Regions from separate parts of the Pseudoalteromonas sp. SG41-1 genome, predicted to be linked through region 2. Evidence: predicted binding sites of a transcription regulator. Region 2 holds the regulator's gene; each other region holds the start of a gene.
What was found. Region 2 encodes MetJ, which represses methionine synthesis genes. Its sites were predicted from a motif close to TAGACGTCTAGACGTCTA; they were not measured.
Positions count from the first base shown of each region.

Region 1: a site for MetJ is predicted at 989-1,006, ahead of metE (5-methyltetrahydropteroyltriglutamate--homocysteine S-methyltransferase). Genes of this name have one in related genera too.
Region 3: a site for MetJ is predicted at 1,594-1,611, ahead of metK (methionine adenosyltransferase). Genes of this name have one in related genera too.

Region 1 covers NZ_JACJFL010000029.1:21,607-24,874, forward strand. Annotated here, with positions in the region: gene H5203_RS15000 (LysR family transcriptional regulator) at 29-916, opposite strand; gene metE (5-methyltetrahydropteroyltriglutamate--homocysteine S-methyltransferase) at 1,206-3,268, shown strand, end outside.
Region 2 covers NZ_JACJFL010000025.1:5,593-8,860, forward strand. Annotated here, with positions in the region: gene H5203_RS13910 (malic enzyme-like NAD(P)-binding protein) at 142-1,383, shown strand; gene metJ (met regulon transcriptional regulator MetJ) at 1,493-1,813, opposite strand; gene metB (cystathionine gamma-synthase) at 2,049-3,268, shown strand, end outside.
Region 3 covers NZ_JACJFL010000015.1:9,724-12,991, forward strand. Annotated here, with positions in the region: gene tkt (transketolase) at 1-1,436, opposite strand, end outside; gene metK (methionine adenosyltransferase) at 1,711-2,862, shown strand.

The DNA.
Region 1 (3,268 bases), on a different contig from region 2:
TTCTGTATGCTACTGGGTTAAACCTATTTTATCGACCGTTATTTAACTTACAGGTATTTAAAAAGTGGCGATACACTGGGTTATCTTTCATATTCTTTTTCATGGCTAAATACATTGGACGGGTTAATCCCAGTGCGCCTAATGGAATCGACTTAATGAGTCCTTGGCTTTCATATGGTGTTACTAACCAATCCGGTAATGCTGCAACCCCCATTCCGGCACTGACAAGCTGAAAAATGAGCAAGCCCTGATCTACGGTTTTCAAGGTGCCATCAAAACGTGCATTTTGAATAAAATGTTTGAAGATATCCTGACGCTCTCGTGGAATAGGGTACGAAATAATCGTCTCGTTTTTCAAATCAAGTGCCGTTACATAGGCTTTTTTCGCTAGTTCATGATCAGGAGCAACAATTAATTTAAGTTTAAAATCAAATAAATGTGCGTATTCAAGTTTATCTGGTTCACGAATGTCTGAAGTGAGTACTAAATCTAATTCATCACTGAGCAGATCAGGAATAGCGTCATAACTAAAGCCGCGCTCATAATCAACTTTGATATCAGGCCAAAAGTTATTGAATTCTTTAATTGTTGGTAATAACCAATGAAAACAAGCATGGCATTCAACACTAAGTCGTAATTGTGAAATTGGTTGATTAAGACTTTCTTTTAAACGGCATTTGGTTGCTTCAACACGCGGGAGTACTTCGCTGGCAAGTTCAAGTAATAGCATACCTTGTGGGGTAAAGCGCACCGGTTGAGTTTTACGTTCAAATAGTTGGCAATCAAGTTTGTTTTCTAAATCTTTGATTTGATGAGACAAAGCGGATTGAGTCAAAAATAATTCGCGCGCAGTATTTACCAAGGAACCGGTTTCTTTCAAGGTTGCGATGGTCTTTAAGTGTTTTACATCAATCATCTTTAATAATTCTCATGGTAAAGGTGAGTTTAACTCAGATTACAGCCATAATACGCCTTAAATTAAGATGTATCAACGTCTAGATGGCTATAAACCCCATTTTTTTACGTGAAATTTACAAATATACTATAGCGTCATATTTGACAGCGTTGTCATTATATTTTTTGAGTTTGCAAAAAAATATTTCCATGAATTTACCTCAAGTTGAAACTGAGGAAGCATCAATTGTTTGATGTCAGGTATAGGTTTATGGTTTTAGCTATCTAAACAGCTGGAAGGGAATTTCAACATGGCACAATTACATAACTTAGGTTTTCCTCGCATAGGTAGAAAGCGTGAACTAAAATTTGCAGTAGAATCATACTGGGCTGGTAAAATCAGCCAAGCGCAGTTGCTTGAACAAGGTAAGACGATCCGCGCAGAAAATTGGGCTCTTCAAGCAGATGCTGGGATTGATTTATTACCGGTAGGTGACTTTGCTTGGTATGACCATGTGTTATCTACCTCTTTATTGATTGGCGCAGTGCCCAAGCGTCATCAAAAAGCGGATGGTAGCATTGATCTTGATACATTATTTCGTATTGGGCGTGGTCGCGCACCAAGCGGTTGTTCATGTGCAGCAAGCGAAATGACAAAGTGGTTTAATACTAATTATCATTACATAGTTCCAGAGCTAACTCATGATCAGCAGTTTCAACTAACCTGGACTGAGTTATTCGAGCAAGTTACTCAAGCACAAGCATTGGGGCACAATGCAAAAGTAGTATTGGTCGGCCCAGTCACTTATCTTTACTTAGCAAAATGTGCAGGTGAGGAGTTTGATAAACTTAGCTTACTTGAAAAACTATTAGCTGTTTATCAACACGTGTTCGCTAAATTAGCGCAGCAAGGGATTGAATGGGTACAGGTTGATGAGCCTATATTAGGTTTAGAGCTGACAGAAGATTATCAAGAGGCAATAAAAACAAGCTTTCGTGCACTTGCAGGTCAAGGCGTGAAGTTGTTACTTGCTAGTTATTTTGACTCAGTCACTGCCTACTTTGATGATATTGCAGGTTACCCCGTTGATGGCGTACATTTTGATTGTGTTGCAACAAATGTTGATGTTGCAAAACTAGATATATTATTAAGTACAGATCAAGTTTTATCATTAGGCGTAGTAAATGGCCGTAATATTTGGCGTACTGATTTAGAGGTTGTATTTAATAGCATAAAAGACATTGCGCTAAAGCGCGGTGATAATCTATGGCTTGCTCCATCTTGTTCTTTACTGCATACACCGGTTGATTTAGAGCAAGAAGAAAAGCTCGATGATGAGCTTTGTTCATGGCTTGCATTTGCAAAACAAAAAGGCCAAGAGTTGTCATTATTAAAAGCCGCGCTTGAAAGCAATGATAGCAGTGAGCTCGTTGCTTATTCAGCACCTATTAAAGCACGCTTAACCTCTACTCGTGTAAATAATACAGCTGTACAAAAGCGTGTAACTGCACTCACCGCAAAAGACGGTAAGCGTAATCATGCATTTTCTCAACGTATTGAAAAACAACATGCAGCACTTAATTTACCGCTACTGCCGACCACCACGATAGGATCATTTCCACAAACTCAAGTAATTCGTCAAGCACGCCGTGATTATAAAGCCGGTGAATTATCTGCGGATGATTATCAAAGGCAAATGAAAGCAGAAATTCGTTACGCTGTTGAAGAGCAAGAGGCGCTTGATTTAGATGTGTTAGTGCACGGCGAAGCGGAGCGTAATGACATGGTTGAATACTTTGCTGAACTATTAGAAGGCTTTGCTTTTACCCAGTTTGGTTGGGTGCAAAGCTACGGCTCGCGATGTGTGAAACCACCTGTAATTTGGGGGGATGTATCACGTGAACAAGCGATGACGGTTCAGTGGACAAAATACGCACAGTCGCTGACGAGTAAGAAAATGAAAGGCATGCTAACAGGTCCTGTAACTATTCTGTTTTGGTCATTCATTCGTGATGATTTAGACAAACCCACCATCGCTAATCAAATTGCACTTGCGTTACGTGATGAAGTGGTCGATTTACAAAATGCCGGTATTGATATTATTCAAATTGATGAACCTGCATTTCGTGAAGGTATGCCGCTTAAATGTAGCCAATGGCAAGCATATTTAGAATGGGCAGCGTATGCATTTAGGGTCTCAGCAAGCGGTGTGAAAGATGAAACACAAATTCATACTCACATGTGTTACGCCGAATTTAACGGTATTATTGCCGCGATTGCAGATATGGATGCCGATGTGATCACCATTGAAACCTCACGTTCTAACATGGAACTACTTGAAGCATTTGAGAATTTTGATTATCCAAATGATAT
Region 2 (3,268 bases):
AAAATTAACGGATATAGCATATAACAGGATAGACCTGATATTGCTTGAATTTAATTATAATATAGGTATCGTTCCCTATAAGATATAAGAACTGCTTACTCTCACTTTCAACTTAACTTACTTGCAGGATAAAATCGCGTTATGTCAGACTTTCGTGAACAAGCTTTACATTACCATTCGCACCCCGTTCCAGGAAAAATTAGCGTTGAGCTTACAAAGCCAGCTGAAACCGTACAGGATCTTGCACTCGCATACAGCCCCGGTGTTGCAGAACCGGTACGTGAAATAGCTGCTGATCCCGCTAATGCCTACAAATACACCGGTAAAGGCAATATGGTTGCGGTTATTACTAACGGCACCGCTATTTTAGGTTTAGGTAACTTAGGTCCATTGGCTTCAAAACCGGTTATGGAAGGTAAAGCGTTATTATTTAAACGCTTTGCGGGTCTAGATTCGATAGATATTGAGGTGAAACACAATACCACCGAAGATTTCATCAATACAGTTGCTAACATCGCTGATACGTTTGGCGGTATTAACTTAGAAGACATTAAAGCGCCAGAGTGTTTTGAAATAGAAAAAGCATTGATCGAGCGTTGTAGCATTCCAGTGTTCCACGACGATCAACACGGTACCGCGATTGTAACGGCTGCTGGTATGATCAACGCACTTGAAGTACAAGGCAAAGAAATCGAAGATGCGATTATCGTTTGTTTAGGAGCCGGTGCCGCAGCGGTTGCGTGTATGGAGCTACTGATCAAGTGTGGCGCATTGCGTGAACATATTTACATGTTAGATCGTAAAGGCGTTATTCATACTCGTCGTGATGATTTAAACGAGTACAAACAGTTATTCGCTAACAATACAGATAAGCGCACACTGCAAGATGTTATTGCTGATGCCGATGTATTTGTTGGTGTATCTGGCCCGAATTTACTTTCTCCTGACGATCTTAAGCTAATGGCTGATCGACCTGTAGTGTTTGCCTGTTCAAACCCAGATCCAGAAATCTCTCCAGTGCTTGCTCATGGTGCTCGCGATGATTTAATCATGGCAACGGGTCGTTCAGATTATCCAAACCAAGTTAACAACGTGCTGTGTTTCCCATTTATTTTCCGTGGTGCGCTAGATGTGCGTGCAAGCAAAATTAATGATGAAATGAAAATTGCTGCGGTTGACGCTATTCGTAGCATTGCTAAAGAACCAGTACCAGCGGAAGTATTAAAAGCGGCGGGTGTTGAGACACTTGAATTTGGTGCGCAGTATATTATTCCAAAACCGATGGATCCGCGTTTATTACCGCGCATTGCCAAAGCAGTAGCGCAAGCGGCAATTGATTCTGGTGTTGCACAAATTGATATGCCGGAAAACTACATGGAGTAGCTGCTTAGCTGCAATTGGTAATGGCACAATAATAAAAACCTCAGTAACTTACGTTACTGAGGTTTTTTTGTAGCCCATTCCTGAAGCAGGAATATATACAAATGATAACTTAATCTTCGTTGAGTACAGGTACTTCGAGACCCATTTCAAGCATGATTTTTTTCACTTCTTCAGGCACTTTCTCTGGATTATCTTTACGTAAATCTTCATCGTTTGGCAGTGGTTGGCCAGTAAATGCGTGTAAAAATGCTTCACAAAGTAATTCGCTATTTGTTGCATGGCGAAGATTATTAATTTGACGACGAGTACGCTCATCAGTCAAAACTTTTAATACATTTAGCGGGATCGAAACGGTGATCTTTTTAACTTGTTCTGATTTTTTCCCGTGTTCTGCGTATGGGTGAATATATTCACCATTCCATTTAGCCATAGGATGTATCGTTGCCTCAGGTTGTTAATTGTTTGCGCGACCTTTTGCAGCGCAAAGATGGCGAAATTCTATCGTGTTAAAAAAGATAGTCAAATACTTGTTTTTTAGCCATCTAGCGGCTTAAATGTTTTTACTTCTAATCTTGCGGCTAAAACCGCATAAATGCTTTGACTTATTAAATTTGATCCTCTAACCTTTTAGACGTCTAAACATCCATTTAATTGTAGGTGACGGTATGAGTCAAAAGAATAAAGCAACCATTGCAGTACGCAATGGTATTGATGCAGATAAACATCACGGCGCGGTTGTGCCTCCCATTCATTTATCGACCACCTACTCATTTGCTGATTTTGATAAAAAGCGCCAATATGATTATGGCCGTAGCGGCAACCCAAACCGTGATTTACTCGCTGAAACGCTCGCTAAGCTTGAAGGTGGCGCTAAGGGGATTATCACTGCAACGGGCATGGCTGCGGTGCATTTAGCTACTCAGCTGCTAAACAGTGACGATACCTTAGTGATCCCACATGATTGCTATGGCGGTAGTTACCGCTTATTCACCTCACTTGAAAAGCGTGGCTTATTAAAGTTAGTGGTTTTAGATTTAACTAAATCTGAAAATCATCAAAAAATTCTTGAGATAAAACCAAAGCTAATTTGGATTGAAACACCGAGTAATCCTATTTTACGGTTAACCGATATTAAAGCGATCACCACGATTGCTAAGCAGTGCGGTGCATTGGTTGGTGCCGATAACACATTTTTATCACCTGCTTTGCAAAACCCAATTGAGTTTGGTGTTGATATTGTGGTGCATTCGACCACTAAATATATTAACGGTCACTCAGATGTTGTTGGTGGTGCGGTGATCGCCGCTACCCAAGAGTTGGGTGATGAGCTTGCTTGGTGGGCTAATAACATTGGCATTACCGGTGCCCCGTTTGATAGCTACTTAACGTTACGTGGTTTACGTACTTTGAATGTTCGTTTACGTCAGCATCAAGAAAATGCCTTTATTATTGCCCAATATCTAGAAAACTCCCCTTATGTAAGCCAAGTATATTACCCAGGATTAGTATCTCATCCACAGCATGAACTCGCTAAACAGCAGCAACGTGGTTTTGGTGGCATGGTAAGCTTTGATATCAAAGGTGATATTAATGATGCTGCAGAATTTTTGACCAGCTTAGAAGAATTTAGCTTAGCTGAGTCATTAGGTGGGGTTGAGAGTTTGATTTGTCACCCTGCAACTATGACCCACGCAGGTATGGAGGCAACTGCTCGTCTTGCTGCGGGAGTAGGTGATACCCTGATCCGTATTTCGGTGGGCATTGAAGATGTAAAAGATTTAATCGCTGACTTAGATCGTGTATTCAATAAAGTGAAACCAGGTCAAGCTCAGCACGGCGCAAAAGTAATCGCTTCCTCTGTTCAACAACAAGATGATGAGCAATC
Region 3 (3,268 bases), on a different contig from region 2:
TGCTCTACTGGTTGGTGAGTTGGACCATCTTCACCTAAACCGATTGAATCGTGGGTGTATACAAAAATGCTTGGCACTTTCATAAGTGCAGCCATACGAACAGCATTACGTGCATATTCCATAAACATTAGGAAAGTTGCGCCGTAAGGAATAAAACCTTTATGCAATGCAATACCATTCATAATCGCCGACATCCCAAACTCACGCACACCGTAATAGATGTAGTTACCGCTGGCATCATCGCGTGTTAAGCCTTTAGAGCCTTTCCAAAGAGTCAGGTTAGAACCGGCTAAATCAGCTGAGCCGCCCATAAATTCAGGCAGTAATGGACCAAATGCATTCAGTGCGTCTTGCGATGCCTTACGTGATGCTGGGTTTGCTGGATTTGCGTCTAGTTGCTCAATATATGCTTGTGATTTTTCAGCCCAATCTGCTGGCAACTCACTACTAGTACGGCGTTTAAATTCAGCGGCTAGTTCTGGGTGTGCAGCGGCGTACGCGGCAAATTTTTCATCCCAGTTAGCTTCAAGTTGTTTACCCTTTTCTTTGCCATCCCATTGTGCATAAATATCAGCTGGGATTTCAAATGCTTCACCAGTCCAACCAAGGAACTCGCGTGCTGCTTTGATTTCGTCTTCACCTAGTGGTGCGCCGTGACAATCATGGCTGCCTGATTTATTTGGTGAACCATAACCGATAACTGTTTTACAACAAATTAGTGTTGGTTTGTCGGTGATGCTGCGTGCTTCTTCGATGGCTGCGCGGATAGCGTCTGAGTCATGGCCATCAACGTCACTTACGACATGCCAACCGTAGGCTTTAAAGCGTGCAGGTGTATCGTCGCTAAACCAACCTTCAACTTCACCATCAATTGAAATACCGTTGTCATCCCAAAACGCAACAAGCTTACCTAGGCCTAATGTGCCGGCAAGTGAACATGCTTCATGAGAAATACCTTCCATTAAGCAACCATCGCCTAAGAAAGTATATGTGTGGTGATCAACAATATCGTGACCTTCGCGGTTAAATTGCGCGGCTAATGCTTTTTCAGCAATCGCCATACCTACCGCGTTAGTGATCCCTTGACCAAGTGGGCCCGTAGTAGTCTCAATACCTGGCGCATACCCATATTCTGGATGGCCAGGTGTTTTTGAATGCATTTGACGGAAGTTTTTAATTTCCTCAATTGGTAAATCATAACCACTTAAATGCAATAGAGAATAAATAAGCATTGAACCGTGGCCATTGGAAAGTATAAATCGATCTCTATCTACCCACTCTGGATTTGTTGGATTGTGGTTTAGATAATCGCGCCATAGTACTTCTGCGATATCAGCCATGCCCATAGGGGCTCCAGGGTGGCCTGATTTGGCCTTTTGTACTGCGTCCATTGATAAGACGCGAATAGCATTTGCAAGTTCTTTGCGAGACGGCATGGATTCTCCTACCTTTACTGTATTTGCGCTGGTTATTGTGTGTATTCATTTGAAGATCCATTCTTACTTATTGTAGGGGCTGTATGCAATTAAAAACCTGATTAAATTGGGCATTATGAATTTTTTTTAAGAACAAAAAGTTATTAGTAATTTTATTTAGACGTCTAGGCGTAAAAAAACTATGCAACTATCGTTGTTTTAGATAAAATACGCCCCTAAATTTTTTAGCGCTCTTACCGACGTTTGTGAAGCGCAATATTTGTGAGCAAAGACAATGGCAAAACATTTATTTACTTCTGAATCTGTTTCTGAAGGTCATCCGGATAAAATCGCGGACCAAATCTCTGACGCGGTACTAGATGCCATCTTAGAACAAGATTCTCATGCCCGTGTTGCGTGTGAAACTTACGTAAAGACTGGTATGGTTATGGTTGGTGGTGAAATCACTACTAGCGCATGGGTTGATATCGAAGAAATCACACGTAAAACTGTACGTGAAATTGGCTACACTCATTCTGATATGGGTTTTGATGCAGACTCGTGTGCAATTTTAAACACGATTGGTAAGCAGTCTCCTGACATCAACCAAGGTGTTGACCGTACTAGCCCAGAAGAACAAGGCGCTGGCGACCAAGGCCTAATGTTTGGTTACGCATGTAACGAAACTGAAGTATTAATGCCTGCACCAATCACTTACTCACACCGTTTAGTGCAGCGTCAAGCGCAAGTACGTAAAAGCGGCGAGCTTAACTGGTTACGTCCTGATGCAAAATCACAAGTTACTTTTGCATATGAAAACGGCAAGCCAGTAGGTATTGACGCAGTGGTACTTTCTACTCAACACAGTGAAGACATTTCACAAAAAGATTTAGTAGAAGCTGTGATGGAAACAATCATCAAGCCAGTACTTCCTGCTGAGCTTATCACTAGTGCAACTAAGTTTTTCATTAACCCGACTGGCCGTTTTGTAATCGGTGGCCCAATGGGTGACTGTGGTCTTACTGGTCGTAAAATTATCGTTGATACCTATGGCGGCATGGCTCGTCATGGTGGCGGTGCATTCTCTGGTAAAGATCCATCAAAAGTTGACCGTTCAGCTGCGTACGCTGCACGTTACGTTGCTAAAAACATCGTTGCTGCGGGCCTTGCTGACAAATGTGAGCTACAAGTTTCTTACGCAATCGGTGTTGCAGAGCCCACGTCAATCAGTGTTGAAACATTTGGTACCAGCAAGCTTGAAGAATCACGTTTAATTGAATTGATTCGTGAACACTTTGACTTACGTCCATATGGCTTAATTAAAATGCTTGATCTTGAGCGCCCAATTTATCTACCAACTGCAGCTTACGGGCATTTTGGTCGTGATGAATTCCCTTGGGAACGCACAGATAAAGCAGACGCACTTCGCGCAGCAGCTGGTCTTTAATATCAGCCTTTATGTAAATGTAGAAAAAGCGCCAATTGGCGCTTTTTTTTATGCCTGCTGATTATATTGTTGTAAATGCCTAGGTTATTGTCGCGAGGTAAACTCGCGGCTACCAGACATAGTCGCGGGTTTACCCCGCGCAATTAAAGCTCGGTTCCAGGAAGTGACTAGGAGTTAGGGCGTGTTCGAAGCCAGTGGTATTTCCCCCTCATTCACTACTCTTGGTGCAAACCTATTTTTTAATAATTTCACCACAGAGTTCACCGAGTTCATAGAGGAAAAACCTGTAAGTAATCAACTTTACTTTTGTCTTCTAGGTGTAGCGCACAGCACCTCCTACCCTCGGAGGTAAATAGGCTTGTCGCCATAAATGGCGACCTACAGGAGCGCGGTGGATATTACTTGT